4 regions of the Ureibacillus sp. FSL E2-3493 genome follow, and region 1 is predicted to be linked to each of the others. Evidence: riboswitches for the same ligand, from Rfam matches in the RefSeq annotation. Region 1 holds a riboswitch; each other region holds the start of a gene.

Evidence for each region. Region 1 has a riboswitch for thiamine pyrophosphate ahead of tenA (thiaminase II). Riboswitches for the same ligand answer to the same signal wherever they lie in the genome.
Region 2: linked by a shared signal. The riboswitch ahead of thiM (hydroxyethylthiazole kinase) and the one ahead of tenA (thiaminase II) in region 1 are both predicted to bind thiamine pyrophosphate.
Region 3: linked by a shared signal. The riboswitch ahead of tnpA (IS200/IS605 family transposase) and the one ahead of tenA (thiaminase II) in region 1 are both predicted to bind thiamine pyrophosphate.
Region 4: linked by a shared signal. The riboswitch ahead of tnpA (IS200/IS605 family transposase) and the one ahead of tenA (thiaminase II) in region 1 are both predicted to bind thiamine pyrophosphate.

The regions. Positions count from the first base shown of each region.
Region 1 covers NZ_JBBOPK010000001.1:385,476-389,693, forward strand. Annotated here, with positions in the region: partial or broken gene MHH69_RS02080 (TetR/AcrR family transcriptional regulator) at 38-529, opposite strand; gene MHH69_RS02085 (TerC family protein) at 1,294-2,070, shown strand; TPP riboswitch at 2,205-2,304, shown strand; gene tenA (thiaminase II) at 2,418-3,104, shown strand; gene MHH69_RS02095 (ECF transporter S component) at 3,101-3,697, shown strand; partial or broken gene MHH69_RS02100 (ABC transporter ATP-binding protein) at 3,675-4,218, shown strand, end outside.
Region 2 covers NZ_JBBOPK010000001.1:3,074,888-3,079,105, reverse strand. Annotated here, with positions in the region: gene MHH69_RS15865 (methyl-accepting chemotaxis protein) at 1-1,133, shown strand, start outside; gene mutM (bifunctional DNA-formamidopyrimidine glycosylase/DNA-(apurinic or apyrimidinic site) lyase) at 1,368-2,171, shown strand; TPP riboswitch at 2,345-2,444, shown strand; gene thiM (hydroxyethylthiazole kinase) at 2,596-3,441, shown strand; gene MHH69_RS15850 (MTH1187 family thiamine-binding protein) at 3,438-3,737, shown strand; gene MHH69_RS15845 (thiamine phosphate synthase) at 3,739-4,218, shown strand, end outside.
Region 3 covers NZ_JBBOPK010000001.1:1,736,099-1,740,316, reverse strand. Annotated here, with positions in the region: gene MHH69_RS08795 (NAD(P)/FAD-dependent oxidoreductase) at 1-818, shown strand, start outside; gene MHH69_RS08790 (GNAT family N-acetyltransferase) at 902-1,438, shown strand; TPP riboswitch at 1,534-1,633, shown strand; gene tnpA (IS200/IS605 family transposase) at 1,834-2,289, shown strand; gene thiM (hydroxyethylthiazole kinase) at 2,452-3,216, shown strand; gene thiD (bifunctional hydroxymethylpyrimidine kinase/phosphomethylpyrimidine kinase) at 3,201-4,025, shown strand; gene thiE (thiamine phosphate synthase) at 4,015-4,218, shown strand, end outside.
Region 4 covers NZ_JBBOPK010000001.1:2,948,616-2,952,833, reverse strand. Annotated here, with positions in the region: gene MHH69_RS15295 (hypothetical protein) at 57-545, shown strand; gene MHH69_RS15290 (hypothetical protein) at 772-1,143, shown strand; TPP riboswitch at 1,256-1,363, shown strand; gene tnpA (IS200/IS605 family transposase) at 1,543-1,998, shown strand; gene thiT (energy-coupled thiamine transporter ThiT) at 2,202-2,762, shown strand; gene map (type I methionyl aminopeptidase) at 3,025-3,777, shown strand; gene MHH69_RS15270 (hypothetical protein) at 3,804-4,218, opposite strand, start outside.

The DNA.
Region 1 (4,218 bases):
AAATCTCATCTGTATGAAGCAGGTGAGATTTTTCATGTTATTCTTTCGTTGGCCTTTGAAATAAGTATATTTGGCGGGCAATATATTCTGAACTAAAGTGAATACCATCCTTTAACCACCACATAATGATCCTGTCATTGAGGCTACTTTAATATCAAAGTCGATGTATTCTTTCGTTACTGCTTTTTCGGCATTTTCTCTCCTCGTCGCTTAATAAATGAAATAGTTCGTTTTCAAACTTCCGCATTTCAAACAATACACCGATGCATTTCCGATGGTCATACAAGAAATCTAATAAAATGACGAATGTTCATGATTCGAGAGGTCTTTCATATGAATTAAATCACCTACTTTATTCGACAATACGTCGATAATTTCATCGGTGATTTGTTTTAATAAATCGTTTATATCTTGGTAATGTAAATAGAACGTTGTGCGATTTAGTTCGGCGCGATTTGAAATTTTTTGAACCGTTAAATCGGCGATGGATGGGTTTTCGGCTAAGGGAGAAAACTGCATGTTTAAACATTTTATTCGACCGAATGGATCCGCTCCATTCCTAAAAATAAAAAAGCGGTCTATGCCAATGTTGAAAAGAATAAACTAACTTGGATTGTATATTTTGATGAAAAACTTCTGGAAGAAGAAAAAGAAAGATTAAAAGTGGCTTTAACCGAAATAATATGTGACTTTCCGGAAATATCCACTGTCGATTTGCAATATTTTTATCATACTGAACCTATGGATATGAAAATACTAACTATTACAATTGGCTTTTTACTAGATATGAAGGTGATTAAATATTAGAGCTAACTAGTTTGCTAGCGTAGGAAAGTGAGTCCATACATGGGAATGTTTACAATTATTCCGCAGTTTCATTTTTTGAGCGTTTTTCGTTTTTAAAGGAAAATGGCTCCAATGAATGTCTTCGGATTATAACCAATAAGGAGGAATTACTATATTTTGTCAGTTTCAATCAGGCAGGGAAAACATCGAATAAAGTTGTTATTAGCTAATATCACCTTGCCGTTGGAAGAAATTACACTACGTATAAGTGCAATTGATACAAGGTATCCAGAACAATCGGTTTCGAATAAGAAAATATTCTTTTTCAAAGAAAGTGACGAAATCACCATAAAACTATAGCTGTTGAGTAGTAATTAAATGGTTAACCATTAATGGGAATAAAAATTGTTTTCCAATAACCATTAAGAATACCTTGTGTCTAATTAGGAAAGTCTATAATTATAGAGATTTTTATATCATTAAAATTTACAGATTGGGGTCTTTTAAATGGAGTCAATATGGTTAGAGTATGCCTGGACATTGTTGATTCTAATTGGATTAGAAGGATTATTATCAGCTGACAACGCTCTAGTACTTGCAGTTATTGCCAAGCATTTACCGGAAGAACAGAAAAAAAGAGCTATAAATTACGGAATTCTATTGGCCTTTGTTTTTAGATTTGGTGCACTTTTTGCCATTTCTTTTATCGCCAATGTGTGGCAAATACAGGCGATAGGGGCTGCCTATCTTCTATATCTAGGATTAAAGCATGTCATTCAGGCACGGTTTGGTAAAGATAATAAGAATATTCATAAGGATGATGAAAAGGAATCCGCAGGGAAAGGTTTTGGTGCTACTGTAGGGAAGATAGCATTGGCGGATCTTGCTTTTGCAGTTGATTCTATTCTAGCCGCAGTTGCTCTTGCCCTCGGTCTTCCAGATTCCCCACTAGGCGACTTTGGTGGTATGGATGCAGGTCAATTTATCGTTGTACTACTTGGAGGTATTGCTGGACTTGTTTTGATTAAATTTGCAGCAACTTGGTTTGTACAACTTCTTGATAAACGTCCAGCTTTGGAAACTACAGCATATGCCATTGTTGCTTGGGTTGGTGTTAAACTAGCTGTAATCACGCTTGCCCATGAGGATATCGGTGTGTTGGATCATCACTTCCCTCACAGCACTACGTGGACACTAATCTTCTATGGGGTATTAGTAGCTATTGCCCTACTCGGTTGGTTTGCGCCTAGTAACAAGTCAAAAGGAAAAGATGTATCGTTATAGATAAAAATAATCTATAAAAGCATTGCCTTACCACTATCTTCCTATAGTCCCTTCGTATTAAATTGAACCTTGTTGGAAAAATTTGAATTGACTTTTAAAAAAAACGGATGTAGAGTGAAAATTAAATTAATAGGAAAGACCACTAGGGGAGCCATTTTGGCTGAGACAGAGTAATCTGGACCCTTTGAACCTGATCTAGTTCATACTAGCGTAGGAAAGTGGAGTCCGTGCATGGGTATGCTTACAATTATTCTGCCGCTCCATTTTTTGGAGCGGTTTTTTCGTTGTTGAAGGAAAAATGGCTCCAATGAACGTCTTCCGATTATAACCAATAAGGAGGAATTAACATGAGTTTTTCAGCAGAACTTAGGAGGGAAGCAACTCCTATCTTTAACGCAATTTTTGAACATCCTTTCGTACAAGGAATCGCAAAAGGAGATTTAAAAAGGGAACAATTAATCCATTACGTCAAACAAGATTTTGAGTATTTAAGTTTCTTTATACGAATCTATGGAATTGCTATTTCAAAGTGCGAGAATCGTGAAGATATGGCCATGTTTAATCAACAAATATCATTTGTTTTAAACAGTGAAACCCATCCGCACCAAAACTTTTGCCAAATCGCAGGTGTACCATACGAAGAGTTACAAGGATATCCGTTATCACCATCTGCTCACCAATATATTCGTCATATGCTGACCGTTGCCCATGAAGGAACGTTAGGCGAAATTTTAGCTGTTTTATTACCTTGTCCGTGGACTTACTGGGAGATTGGAAAGAAATTATTGAATGATGTAAAACCAGATCAATTCCATCCATTTTACGAATGGATTCATTTCTATGGTAGTCGTACGGATTCCATTACGACAAAATTCTGTGAACGTTTAGATGAATGGGCGTTAGATGCAACAGAGAAAGAAAAGGACAAGATGCGAAATCATTTTTTACTCAGTTGCCAGCTTGAATATATGTTTTGGGATATGGCTTATCGGCTGGAAGAATGGCCTGTCAAAATGGAGGCTGTCAAAGAATGAAGTGGAAGATGAAAGAAGTTGTTCTTGCGGTTATTTTATCCGTAGCTTGCGGTGTTATTTATTTAGGCTGGTCGACCCTTTGGATTCCGATTTCCGCTCTAGTCGGACCAGTTGGAGCAGGATTTATGTTTGGGATTTGGGTCATTGCTAGCCCAATCGTTGCTTATATCATCCGTAAACCTGGTGCAGCCTTTATCGCGGAGGTTGCAGCAGCGGCTGTTGAATTACTAACGGGTAGTCACTTTGGTTTATCGGCTCTGTTAGTAGGCGTTTTCCAAGGGATTGGTTCCGAAATAGCCTTTGCCTTATTTCGATATAAACGTTATAACCTCTTTACATTAATGCTTTCAGGTGCTTTAGCGGGGGTTTTAGGAATTGTTTATAACTTATTGGCTAACGGTTTTGGCTATTACACAACGGGCGTATTTTTTGCAACATTAGCGATTCATATTATTAGCGGAGCGATTCTCGGAGGATGGTTAGGGAAAGTGGTAGTAGACGCCTTAGCCAAAACAGGGGTGTTAGAACAATATGAAATTATGAAACAGACGAGAAAAAAGGGCGAGATCAATGAAAACGTTTCTAGGCTGTAAAAACTTGTTTATTCGCTTCTACAATCGCTCTGAACAATCGCTTCAAAATATAACGTTGTCCATAAATAAAGGGGAAAAAGTATTAATTTTAGGACCTAGTGGGAGTGGGAAATCAACTTTGATTTCCGCCCTTGCTGGTATTATTCCGGAACATATTGAGGCCGAAGTAAATGGTGAAGTATTTTCTAGAAAACATGTTGGCGTGATGTTCCAAGATCCGGATTCTCAATTTTGTATGTTGCATGTAGATGAAGAGATTGCTTTTAGTCTGGAAAATCGATCTATTCCTCGAAATGAGATGGACAAAATGATTGCAGACTTAATGGGGCAAGTCGGTTTGAACGTAGATAAGAGAACACCGATTGAAACATTATCAGGTGGAATGAAGCAACGATTGGCGTTGGCTTGCCTGTTAGCATTACAACCCGAAGTGTTGTTTTTTGATGAACCAACAGCCCAACTAGATCCGAAAGGTAGACAGGAAATATTTGATTTACTACACCAATTATCGAAAAAAAAAA
Region 2 (4,218 bases), 2.7 Mb from region 1:
TTGTGATGGGAATTACGCTTCTAATTGGTATTGTAATCATTTGGCTATTTGCGAATAATGTGACGAATCCGATTAAAAAGGTAACGGGACAAATGACTCATATCGCTAATGGGGATTTAACAGTTGGTGAACTGGATATTAAGTCAAAAGATGAAACGGGGCAATTAGCCAATGGGCTCAATGACTTACATACTAATTTAAAAAATATGATTCAAAATATCTCAAATGCCTCCCAGCTAATTTCGTCTCATAGTGAGGAAATGACACAATCTGCAAATGAAGTAAAAGTAGGAACAGAACAAATCTCCAAAACAATGGAGGAAATTGCATCTGGCACCGAATCGCAAGCAAATCTGTCTGGTGATCTTTCAACTTCAATGGGGATGTATGTGGAAAAAGTAGAAGAAGCAAATGACAATGGTGAACGAATCTATCAGTCTTCAAATGAAGTATTACAATTGACCGAAGATGGTGCCCAATTGATGCGACAATCTGTTGAGCAAATGTCAAATATCGATCGTATCGTCAAAGATTCCGTTGTTAAAGTACAGCAGTTGGATGTTCAATCCAATGAAATTTCTAAATTAGTTACAGTTATAAAAGATGTAGCTGAACAAACGAACTTATTGGCTCTTAATGCGGCGATTGAAGCAGCACGTGCTGGTGAACATGGACGTGGGTTTGCAGTTGTTGCAGAAGAAGTGAAAAAGCTCGCAGAAGAGGTGTCCAAATCTGTAAAGGATATCACACAAATTGTTAGTAGAATTCAAGGGGATACATCTGGAGTGGTAGACTCATTGCAATCGGGGTATTCAGAAGTCGAAAAAGGGACGAACCAGCTGAAAACAACGGGTGAGAAGTTTAGTAAAATTAATGATTCTGTTAAAGAAATGGCTTCGGCAATTAGCGTCGTTAGTAATCATTTAACGATGATGAAATCCACTAGTCAAGAAATGAATTCTTCCATAGAGGAGATTGCGGCTATTTTGGAAGAATCTGCAGCTGGTGTCGAACAAACCTCTGCCTCTGCTCAGCAAACAAGCAGTTCAATGGAAGAAGTTGCATCGAGTTCCGAAGAGCTTGCGAAACTAGCAATTGAGTTAAATGATTTGGTGAAGCAGTTTAGGGTCTAGAATAGTAAGAGGTGGTCAATTTTTAAAATTAATGTAAGTTTTAACAAAATATAAAGAGAACAAATAAAAAACAGCATCTCAGAAGATGCTGTTTTTATTTAATAAACGAACCAGGACTCTTGTGTGCGGTTGTATGGCGGGATCGGGCTAGATTGTTTCCGAAATGCATCCATTTATAATAACCCACCAATTGGAAATACTGTATAAACAGATTATAAAATGGAGGCTAGAATTATGCCTGAATTGCCGGAGATGGAAACATATAAAACATTACTGGGTTCATTGGTAGGTGGGAAAAAAATTTCGGATGTTGAGATTGGACGGGAAAAGTCTATTAATGTACCAGTTGAACGGTTTATTGCACAAGTTTCAAATCAAACGATAAAAACGATTACGAGAAGAGCGAAATATTTAATTTTCCAACTACAGGATGATTCATGTTTACTGTTACATTTAATGCTTGGAGGGTGGATGTTTTTTGGTAAAGAAGAAGATAAACCAAGCAGGACCATTCAAGTAAAGCTTTCCTTTGGAGAACAACATTTATATTTTATTGGACTGCGTTTAGGTTACTTGCATCTTTTATCACCAGAAGAGATAAAGAAAGAGTTTGAAAAACTAGGACTAGAAGTACTTGATCCCGATTTCACATTGGATACCTTTCAACAGCTAATGGAAAAAAGAAAGGGAATGATTAAAACAACATTAATCAATCAAGAAGTGCTAGCTGGAATAGGGAATGCATATTCTGATGAGATTCTTTGGCATGCAGAGATTCGCCCTGATAAAAAAATGAATGAGTTAGACGATGAGCAATTAACTCGGGCTTATCATTCGATTCAGTTTATTCTAAAAAAAGGAATCGAACAAGGTGGGTATATGGAAAACCCGTTGTATAAGGGAGATGGCAAAACGGGAGGTTACCAATTCTATGTTTATGACAGAGAAGGTACTGAATGTTCCCGTTGCAATACCCCCATTTTAAAAGAAGAAATTTCTTCACGGAAAACTTTCTTTTGCCCTAATTGTCAAAAATAGAGTGCATTTTATATAAACTTGTGAATATGAAAGTCTTGGAACGCTTCCTAGCTTTACAACATTCATGTGTTGCCAAAGAGGTCCACACATGATGAAGCAGTTTCGTGCTGGAACTAGCATAAATTGACATACGGTGTATCAGTTGGTAGTATGTGTAGTAACAAACTGAATAGTAAATATTGCGGGGGGACTCTTCGGAGTTGAGAAGGTTAAAACCTGACTCTTTGAACCTGTCAGTTAACACTGGTGTAGGGAAGCGATTCATTAGATTTATAAGCAATAATTTGAATTGTGCTTTCCCATTTTTATTTAATGGGAGAGCATTTTTTTATTATATAGAGCCTAAGTGAATTCATACCTTAATCCCCTGTTTTGTTGATCTATTCGTTCGTATAAAGAATGGAAATAGAGAGGTGTTTGCAAAGTGGTTAACAAGCAAGAGATTCAAAGTAAAATGATGCAGGCGGTTGAAGCGGTAAGAGGGACGAATCCGATGGCAGGTTCGATTACGAACACTGTAACGATTAATCTTGTAGCAAATGCACAGCTTGCTGTTGGTGGATCTGCCGCTATGGTGTACTTGCCAGATGAGGCGGAGTTTTTGGCAAAAGCTGGCGGAGCTATGTATATCAATGTCGGAACGCTGTTACCGATTTATGAGGAGACGTTACCTTATGTAGCGAAGGTGTTGCATGAAACAGGAAAGCCATGGGTATTAGATCCTGTTGCTGTGGGGATAGGTTCACTTAGAACAAAGCTGTTACAACGATTTAAGGCATATAAGCCAACAATTATTAGAGGAAATGCTTCGGAAATTATCGCATTAGCTGGTTTATGGGGATTAGACGGAGGTACAGAACAATCGAATGTTCGCGGTGTTGATTCTACGGATTCAGTAAGTGGGGCTAAAGCAGCAGCTATTGCGCTTGCTAAGTGGACAGGAGGCGCTGTTGCTGTGTCGGGTGAAACAGATTTAGTAACAGACGGCGCTATGGTGGCTGTCTCTTATGGAGGTTCCCATTTTATGGAGAAAATTACGGGTGCAGGATGCTCGTTAGGTGGGGTAGCAGCTGTCTACGCTACAGCAACATCCCCATTCATTGCGGCACTTACCGCCACTACGGTGTACAATGTAGCCGGTAAACGGGCTGAACTTAAAGTGGATGGTCCAGGAAGTTTCCAAGTTCAGTTTATAGATGAATTATATAAAGTAACGGCGGAAGACATTGCGAACAATTTATTTGATATAGAGGAGGTTTCATTTTTATGAATACATTAGTTGCAGTAGCTATTGCGCCTTTTGGAGTAGGCGATGAATTGGCAGAGGAAGTAGCTGAAGTTGTGAAAGTGATTCGGAAGTCAGGATTACCAAATCGAACGACATCGATGTTTACGGAGATTGAGGGCGAATGGGACGAAGTAATGAAAGTAGTGAAAGAGGCGACATTTGTCCTTGCGGAGAAGGGAATTCGAACGGAAGTAGTGTTAAAAGCAGATATTCGACCAGGATATACAAATACGATCAATACGAAAGTAGATAAAGTAAATGATATTTTAGGAGGATAAAATGAGTATTGTAAAAAAACTTGATATTTCCAAATACTTAGTGATAGGTCCGGAAAATACGAAAGGTCGTCCAGTTGCCACAATTATTAAAGATGCGGTGAATGCAGGGTTTACTTGTATCCAAATTCGTTCCAAAGTTGCCTCTGCGAAGGAATTGATTCAGCTAACACGTCAAGCGGCAGAAGCCATTGAAGAAGCTGGAAAATCCAAAGAGGTTGCGCTCCTTGTAAATGACCGACTAGATATTGTTTTAGCTGCGAGAAAACAAGGGATTAAAGTGGATGGTATTCATGTGGGACAAACAGATATACCAGTAGATGTTTGTCGTGAATATTTAGGTGAAGAGCTCATTGTCGGTTTATCTGCCCGAGCAGATGAATTATTTGAATATATAAAAACAGCGGATGTTTCTCAACTTGATTATTTTGGTGTCGGACCATTACGTGAAACACAAACAAAACCTGATTGTGGACTTGGAAAA
Region 3 (4,218 bases), 1.4 Mb from region 1:
TTGCTCTTTTTGATGATGGAACAAATCGGAATCGAGTAGCAAATCAATCCAACGGTTTTCTTACCCGTGATGGCATCAAACCAGCGGAATTTAAAGAAATCGGAATGAGGGAGATAACCCGCTATCCATCCGTTCATTATTTCAAAACGACTGTTCAAGAACTTTCGAAGAATCAAAATGGTCAATTTATTGCCAAAACAAAAGATGGGCAGGAGTTTATTTCCGACAAACTTTTACTTGCAACCGGAATCCAAGAACATTTTTCTATACCGAGTATTAGGGATTATTATGGTAAAAGTTTATTTAATTGTCCCTATTGTGATGGTTGGGAATTAAGGGATAAGCAGCTCATTATTATTGCAGAAATGGAAGAACATGCCCTCCATATGGCGAAATTACTCTATAATTGGTCCAAGGATTTCGTTGTATTATCCAACGGTGGAGAATTTTCAAAAAGAGGAATTCGTGAACTAGAAAAAAGAAACATACTAGTAAAAATGGAACCTATTAGAAATTTAATCGGAGATCGTGGCTATATTGAACAAGTCGAATTAGCATCTGGAGAAAAAGTCAACTGTTCAGGTGGTTTTGTTGTACCAACCTTTTATCGTCCGAATCCTTTTCTAGTACAATTCAATTGTGACATAAACGAACACGGCGAGGTTATAACGGATGGACTTGGTCGTACGTCTTGTCAAAATGTTTATATTGCAGGTGAATTAAAGAGAATAAGCCCATCTTCACTAATTAATTCTGCTGCAGACGGTTATAAAGTGGCACTGTCTATTAATCAAGATTTGTCCGAAGAAAGATTTTAATGAATGGGATTCAATTCTTAATATCATTTTAAACAAGGAAAATATTCCCTTTTTGTCGAATGTAGAAGATAGGGGTGATACCAATGAATAATATTCGTTTTAAGAAATTTGAAAACGAACTAGATGATTTAGTTTCTTTTATGACAAAAAATACATGGGAATTCCATTCAATTCCCAATCCATCAAAAGAACAAATCATTGAAAATTATCATAATGGCTGTTATTTTCATAATCGAGAAACATTTTGGATTTTAAAGGGAGATAAAAAAATTGGTCTCATTGTAATCGATGATATAAATGATACGATACCATTGTTTGATATTCGGTTAGATAAAACGGTAAGGGGAAAAGGGTATGGGACACAAGCTGTCGATTGGATTGTTCAATATCTTTTTTCTTTACCGGATAAAAAAATTCGAATTGAGGCTCATACACGATGGGATAATTTGGCGATGAGAAAAACTCTCTATAATTGTCGGTTTGTGAAAGAAGGTTATTTCAGAAATGCATGGGAAAATGATAATGGTACGATTTACGACTCGTTATGCTATGCTTTCATCCGTGAAGATTGGGAAAAGGATCAAATAACTCCTATAAAACTTAACGAAATACCTTTTTAATCTAAAATTTTTTATAGGACTTAGTTCATTATTTAATTCTTGTTCCTAATTTAACTTGTAGAAAACTAGTTTTATGTTAATATGAAATCAATCAAATACTCTTGCAGGGGGACGCAATTTGCGTTGAGAAGGTTAAAACCTGACCCTTTGAACCTGACAGTTAAGACTGACGTAGGGAGCAAAGATTTTTTCGAGAATACATAATGATATCTTGGAATTTAAACGCTCTTTTGTCTTTGAACAAAAGGGCGTTTTTATTAATTCTTTTAAAACCACGTGCTCTGCACGTGTGAAAATATACTTTTAGGGTGGTAATGGAGATGGAATTAAAAACTCCTCTCGATATAATGAAAATGGCCGTCAAACCAAATTCAAATCGAGAGGAGTTTTGCTCAATGTCGAGCGACAATAGTTTATCACACACAAGATGGAATTGTAAGTATCACATAGTTTTTATACCAAAATACAGAAGGAAAGTAATCTACGGTGAATTAAGAAAAGACATCGGAGCGATTTTAAGACGTCTATGTGAAATGAAAGACGTAGAACTCATAGAAGGACATGCAATGCCAGATCATATACATATGCTGGTTAAAATTCCTCCAAAATTATCCGTATCACAATTCGTAGGCTATTTAAAAGGAAAGAGTTCTTTAATGATTCACGATAGACATGCAAATTTAAAATATAAACACGGAAATCGAACGTTTTGGGCAAAAGGATATTATGTCACTACAGTAGGTCTTAACGAAAAAGCGGTAGCAAAATACATTAGGGAACAAGAAGCTGAAGATCGATTACGTGATCAAATGACGAGTAGAGAATATATAGACCCATTTAAACGAGATTAAAGAACAAATACGGTTGACGGTCAATTAAAAAAGCCCCTTTAGGGGCAGTTAGTAAGGAGCCCTTATAGGGCGTTACTAAAACCGCCTGTTTTACAGGCGGATATTTATTTATAAAAATTAGCTATACAAAGGAATCGAAAAAAATACCGAGGTGAAAGTAATATGACGTTGTCGAGTATTCGAAAAAAAAATCCATTAGTTCATTGTATTACAAACTATGTTGTAGCTAATTTTACAGCAAACGGATTATTAGCTACAGGCGCATCACCAGTAATGGCAGATGAAATGGAAGAAGTAGAAGAAATGGTTTCTATAGCAAATGGCTTATTAATTAATTTAGGAACCGTAAATGTTCGAACGTTAGAATCTATGATGATTGCTGGAAAAAAAGCAAACGAGTTAAACATCCCAGTTGTACTAGATCCCGTCGGTGTTGGAGCTACAAAATATCGACAACGAGCGATTAAAGATATTCTAGAAAAAGTAAACGTTCAACTAATACGCTGTAATATGGGCGAATTAGCAACCATCGCAGAGGTAGAATGGCAAGGTAGAGGGGTGGATAGTGGTAACGGGGACATGGATCTACCAACTGTAGCAAAACAAGTTGCAATAAAATATAACTGTCTTGTTGCTGTTACAGGATCAAAGGATTTTCTAACAGATGGCTATCTAGAATATTGGACAGTTGGTGGACATGAATTAATGACCCAAGTTACTGGTACTGGATGTCTACTAAGTGCGTTAAGCGCTGCAGCTTTAACCCTTGAAGGGAACCCATTATCCAATTTATGTGAGTTATTCATGGATTATAAACGTGTAGCGGAGTTGGCGAGTGACCACCTTCTACTCGGTACATTTCAAGAAGAAATCATAAACAGTATTCATTTATTATCTAGAGGTGGTAAACAATGGACGTTGTCATGACAATTGCAGGTGCAGATAGTGGTGGTGGAGCAGGTATACAAGCAGATTTAAAAACCTTTCAAGAACTAAAAGTATTTGGTACAACCGTTATTACGGCCCTTACTGCTCAAAATACATTAGGTGTACAAGGGATTTTTCCTACTTCACCTGATTTCGTACTTCAACAATTAACTTCCGTTTTTTCTGACTTTCATGTAAAAGCGGTCAAAACAGGGATGCTTTTTTCAGCTGAAATTATTGAAGTCATCGCCAATTACTTACAACAGAAAGACGTTCAACTTGTAATTGATCCTGTGATGATTGCCAAAGGTGGAGAAAGTCTACTACAAAAAGAAGCGGTAGATGCATTAAAGAATACTTTGTTGCCCATCGCTACTGTGTTAACACCCAATATTCCTGAAGCAGAAGTAATAAGCGGCATTAAAATAGAAAACGAGGATCATATGACAAAGGCAGCCCATACAATGCTGCAATATGGAGTGCAGTGTGTTGTAATGAAAGGCGGTCATTCGAAGGAGCTAAATACAGCAACAGATAAAGTTTATTTAGCCGACGGAACATCTTTTTCCATGATAAGTAAAAGAATTCATACAAAACATACCCATGGAACAGGATGTACTTTTTCGGCAGCCATTACTTCCTTTTTAGGGAGAGGATTATCCCTTAAGGAAGCAATGATTGAAGCGAAAAAATTTGTTCAATTAGCGATTGAAAATCCGTTAAATATCGGACACGGGCATGGACCTACCAACCATTTTGCTTATCAACAAAGGAAAGGCCAATATGAGGTGATTGTAGATGAATCGTAGTGATTTAGCAGTTTATTTTATAATGGGAACGGAAAACTGTAAAGAGGAGCCTTTAAACGTATTAGAAGATGCTTTGCAGGCAGGAATTACAATGTTTCAATTTAGGGAAAAAGGTCCTCGTGCATTAAAAGGGGAGGAATATGTAGAGTTTGCTAGAGCATGTCAACGTTTATGCAACTATTATCATGTGCCA
Region 4 (4,218 bases), 2.6 Mb from region 1:
TTATGCGAGAGTAGGTTGGAAATGAAAACAAAATATTGTTTTTAGATAGTGTTGTGATGGTAGCTACACTCTTGACTCTATGTGGATGCAGCTCATTAAATGAAACAACGTCTAACAAGATTGAAACATCGCTTGAGGATAAATATGGTTTTAAATTTGAAGTGTCCTCAATTGGAGGAAGATCCCGTAGAGGTGGAAGCGGCACGGTTCAAACATATGTTTACCCCCAAAATGACGAAACACTCCATTTTAATGCGATTACAACAAAAGAGGGTGAATTAAAAGACGATTATATTGGACGAATTATTAGTGAGAATATAAATGAAGAAATAAAAGGTGAAATGGATGGAGTCGAATTACAGACTTCTACTAATATGTTTTATCTTAGTGCTAATGATAAAGAAGAAACAAATCTTGATATCACGCTAGCTGAATATGTTGAAAAATATTCTCCTAGATATATTACAACTTCAGTTGTTGTAAAAGAGAATTCGACAATTACATCTACTTCATTTCAGCTTATTATGGAAAAGATTCACAGCTAAATCCCAGAAATAGTATATTATATGAATGTTTTTTTAATTTCGGATAAGGATTACGAAAGCTTTTTTGGAAAAGCCTAGTAGCTTATCTTTCTTTGATAAATCTAATTTAAAAGATTATAAGATTTTGAATGAATATAGACTTTATATCGATAAAGATGGTTTTAAAGATTACACATCAAACAAGAATAAGTAGGATAAAAGGAAAAATTAACCAGGTTCCGAATATATGAACGAAATTGTACGAGAATACTTACCAAATGCGAATACAAAAATAAAATTATTAACACAAAGTATAAAAGAATACAAAGACGGTATTGAAGACTTTGAAGATTATTATAATAGTAAATATTTCTTGATTAAATTGTATGTTTTCGATAGCACTCTCTCATTTGAAAATAAAAGCAAAATTAATAGTGTTTTAGAGAGATTAAAAAGTAAACCAATCATGGTGGAGTTTGTGCAAATAAAGGAGCAAGCTAAAGTTGAAGATTTTGTTAAAAATCATACATTAAATGAAATTTTAGAATCAGAGTTACCGATAAAAAGTTTAGAGTTTACCATTTCAAAAAATGGAGAAATTGAAGGAACGATTAAGTAAGCTAGTATTTCTCCTTTTCTTTTTTAAGACACATATTTTTATCTTAATAACCTAGTTGAAAAAATCATATACTTTGATACAATAAATGTGTTCTAACAATAAAAAATGATGTATTTACCACAAGGGGAGCTGATGAAGTCAGCTGAGATTGTGCACTTATTGCACTAACTCTTTGAACCTGTAAGTTAGTACTTGCGAAGGGATGTGGATAGAAACCGACTCCATTCATGGCGTTTAGGCTCTGTCCTGACGCCATTTTTATTAATTCTTTTAAAACCACGTGCTCTGCACGTGTGAAAATATACTTTTAGAGTGGTAATGGAGATGGAATTAAAAACTCCTCTCGATATAATGAAAATGGCCGTCAAACCAAATTCAAATCGAGAGGAGTTTTGCTCAATGTCGAGCGACAATAGTTTATCACACACAAGATGGAATTGTAAGTATCACATAGTTTTTATACCAAAATACAGAAGGAAAGTAATCTACGGTGAATTAAGAAAAGACATCGGAGCGATTTTAAGACGTCTATGTGAAATGAAAGACGTAGAACTCATAGAAGGACATGCAATGCCAGATCATATACATATGCTGGTTAAAATTCCTCCAAAATTATCCGTATCACAATTCGTAGGCTATTTAAAAGGAAAGAGTTCTTTAATGATTCACGATAGACATGCAAATTTAAAATATAAACACGGAAATCGAACGTTTTGGGCAAAAGGATATTATGTCACTACAGTAGGTCTTAACGAAAAAGCGGTAGCAAAATACATTAGGGAACAAGAAGCTGAAGATCGATTACGTGATCAAATGACGAGTAGAGAATATATAGACCCATTTAAACGAGATTAAAGAACAAATACGGTTGACGGTCAATTAAAAAAGCCCCTTTAGGGGCAGTTAGTAAGGAGCCCTTATAGGGCGTTACTAAAACCGCCTGTTTTACAGGCGGATATTTATTTGGAGTAAAGGGGCATTGTTTCCAAATAATAATGGGCGAAGATTTCTATTCCTTCTCAATGTTCTACATCGGAATAAAAGAGAGGAGAGTTGTTATGAACAATAAAAGATTATTAATGCTCGTTGAAATTGCTATTTTCGCGGGAATTGGTGTTGTGTTAGACAAATTATCGTTTTCGTTATGGGCACAAGGTGGCTCTATTAGTTTTGTGATGGTTCCGATTCTTTTAATCGCTATTCGTTGGGGATTATCTGCTGGAATAATCACTGGACTATTAATCGGTCTTATCCAAATCCTTCTTGGTGGCTATATCCTTCACTGGGCTCAAGGGTTACTAGACTATATTGTTGCCTTTTCAGTAGTCGGATTTGCAGGTATATTCCGCAAGCAAATCGTCGATGCTGCTACGAATTTAAATAAAAAAAGAATGGGATTATACATTGTTTTTGGAACAGTTGTTGGTGGATTGTTGCGTTACGCAGCACATACCATTGCTGGTGCTGTATTCTTTGCAGAGTATGCAGGAGATCAAAACGTCTGGGTGTACACAATCGTTTATAACGGATCTTATATGATTCCAGCGATTATTTTAACTGCGATCGTTGGTGTACTAATCTTTACGGCTTCTCCTAGATTACTAAAAGCCAATTCTTAATAAAATAAATTCTATAATATGATAAAGAAGAACCAAGAATCGATACGGTATTCTTGGTTTTTTAGTTGTTTAAATAGAAACAATGAAAGTTCGAGAAATGTTTTATTACTGAATAGATAATCCCATCATTCGATCTAAAAAAGGACTACGTATAGATAATTCTGAAAAGAAAAAACGATTTCCTATCAGGTGCAATTGTCATAAAAACCTTTTCGATTATGGTATATTATATAAAGATATGTATATAGGAAGGACGTTTAACATGATTGTTCAAACAAAAGAAGAATTAGAAGCATTGAAAAAAATTGGCCGTATTTGCGCTGAAATTCGTGAAGCCATGAAAGCAGCAACAAAACCGGGTATTACGACAAAAGAGTTAGATGAAATTGCAGGACGTATGTTTGAAGAGGCAGGCGCAATTTCTGGACCAAAAGGAGAATATGATTTCCCTGGTTATACTTGCATTAGTGTAAACCACGAAGTTGCCCATGGGATTCCTGGTTCAAAGGAAATTAAAGAAGGAGATATGGTCAATATTGACGTTTCTGGTTCTTTAAATGGATATTTTGCGGATACGGGTATTTCCTTTGTTGTAGGAAGTGGTTATACTGAAAAGGAAAAGCTATGTACGGTTGCAAAATCTGCCTTTGATCGTGCGATGACAAAAGTAAAAGCGGGCTCAAAGTTAAATCGAGTTGGTAAAGCAGTTGAACGGGAAGCGAGAGATAATGGTTTAACTGTTATTATGAATTTAACTGGTCACGGAATTGGCCGTTCCCTACATGAAAAACCAGATCACGTTTTAAATTATTATGATGCTTGGGATGCAACGATTATGAAGGAAGGAATGGTTTTAGCTGTAGAGCCATTCATATCCGAAAAAGCAGAACATATTGTGGAAGCTGGAGATGGGTGGACATTTATTACACCTGACAAATCTTTAGTAGCACAAATCGAACATACGGTTATTGTTACGAAAGACAAACCAATCATCATTACACAAATTGAAGATTAAAAAAAAATTCCTGTTCACTTGAAGAATTACTTCAAGTGCGCAGGATTTTTTTTCATAAAGAATATGCCCACTACCAAAACACCTATTAAGAAAAGAGCGGCGGTCGTTACTAAAAGTTCATCAAAACCATTTGAAACTGCAATTCCTAAATAACACCATATAAAAACGATTGGATACACAATATCAAAATGATGATAACGAAGATGTAGTGCAATGGCTGTACCGATTGTCATAAGAATAACTGTCCAAAGGGCACTGCTTAAACCGAAACCTTTCCACTGCATATCAACAAGTAAGTACCAACCATGTAGAATTAGTAGATAGGTAGACCAACTAAAATAAATAGCAATAGGCATTCTTAATTTGAACAATTCCTTTTTTAATGGATAAGTTAAATAAAGTCCAAATAATAAAATGACTTGTATAAAAAATAAAACAAAG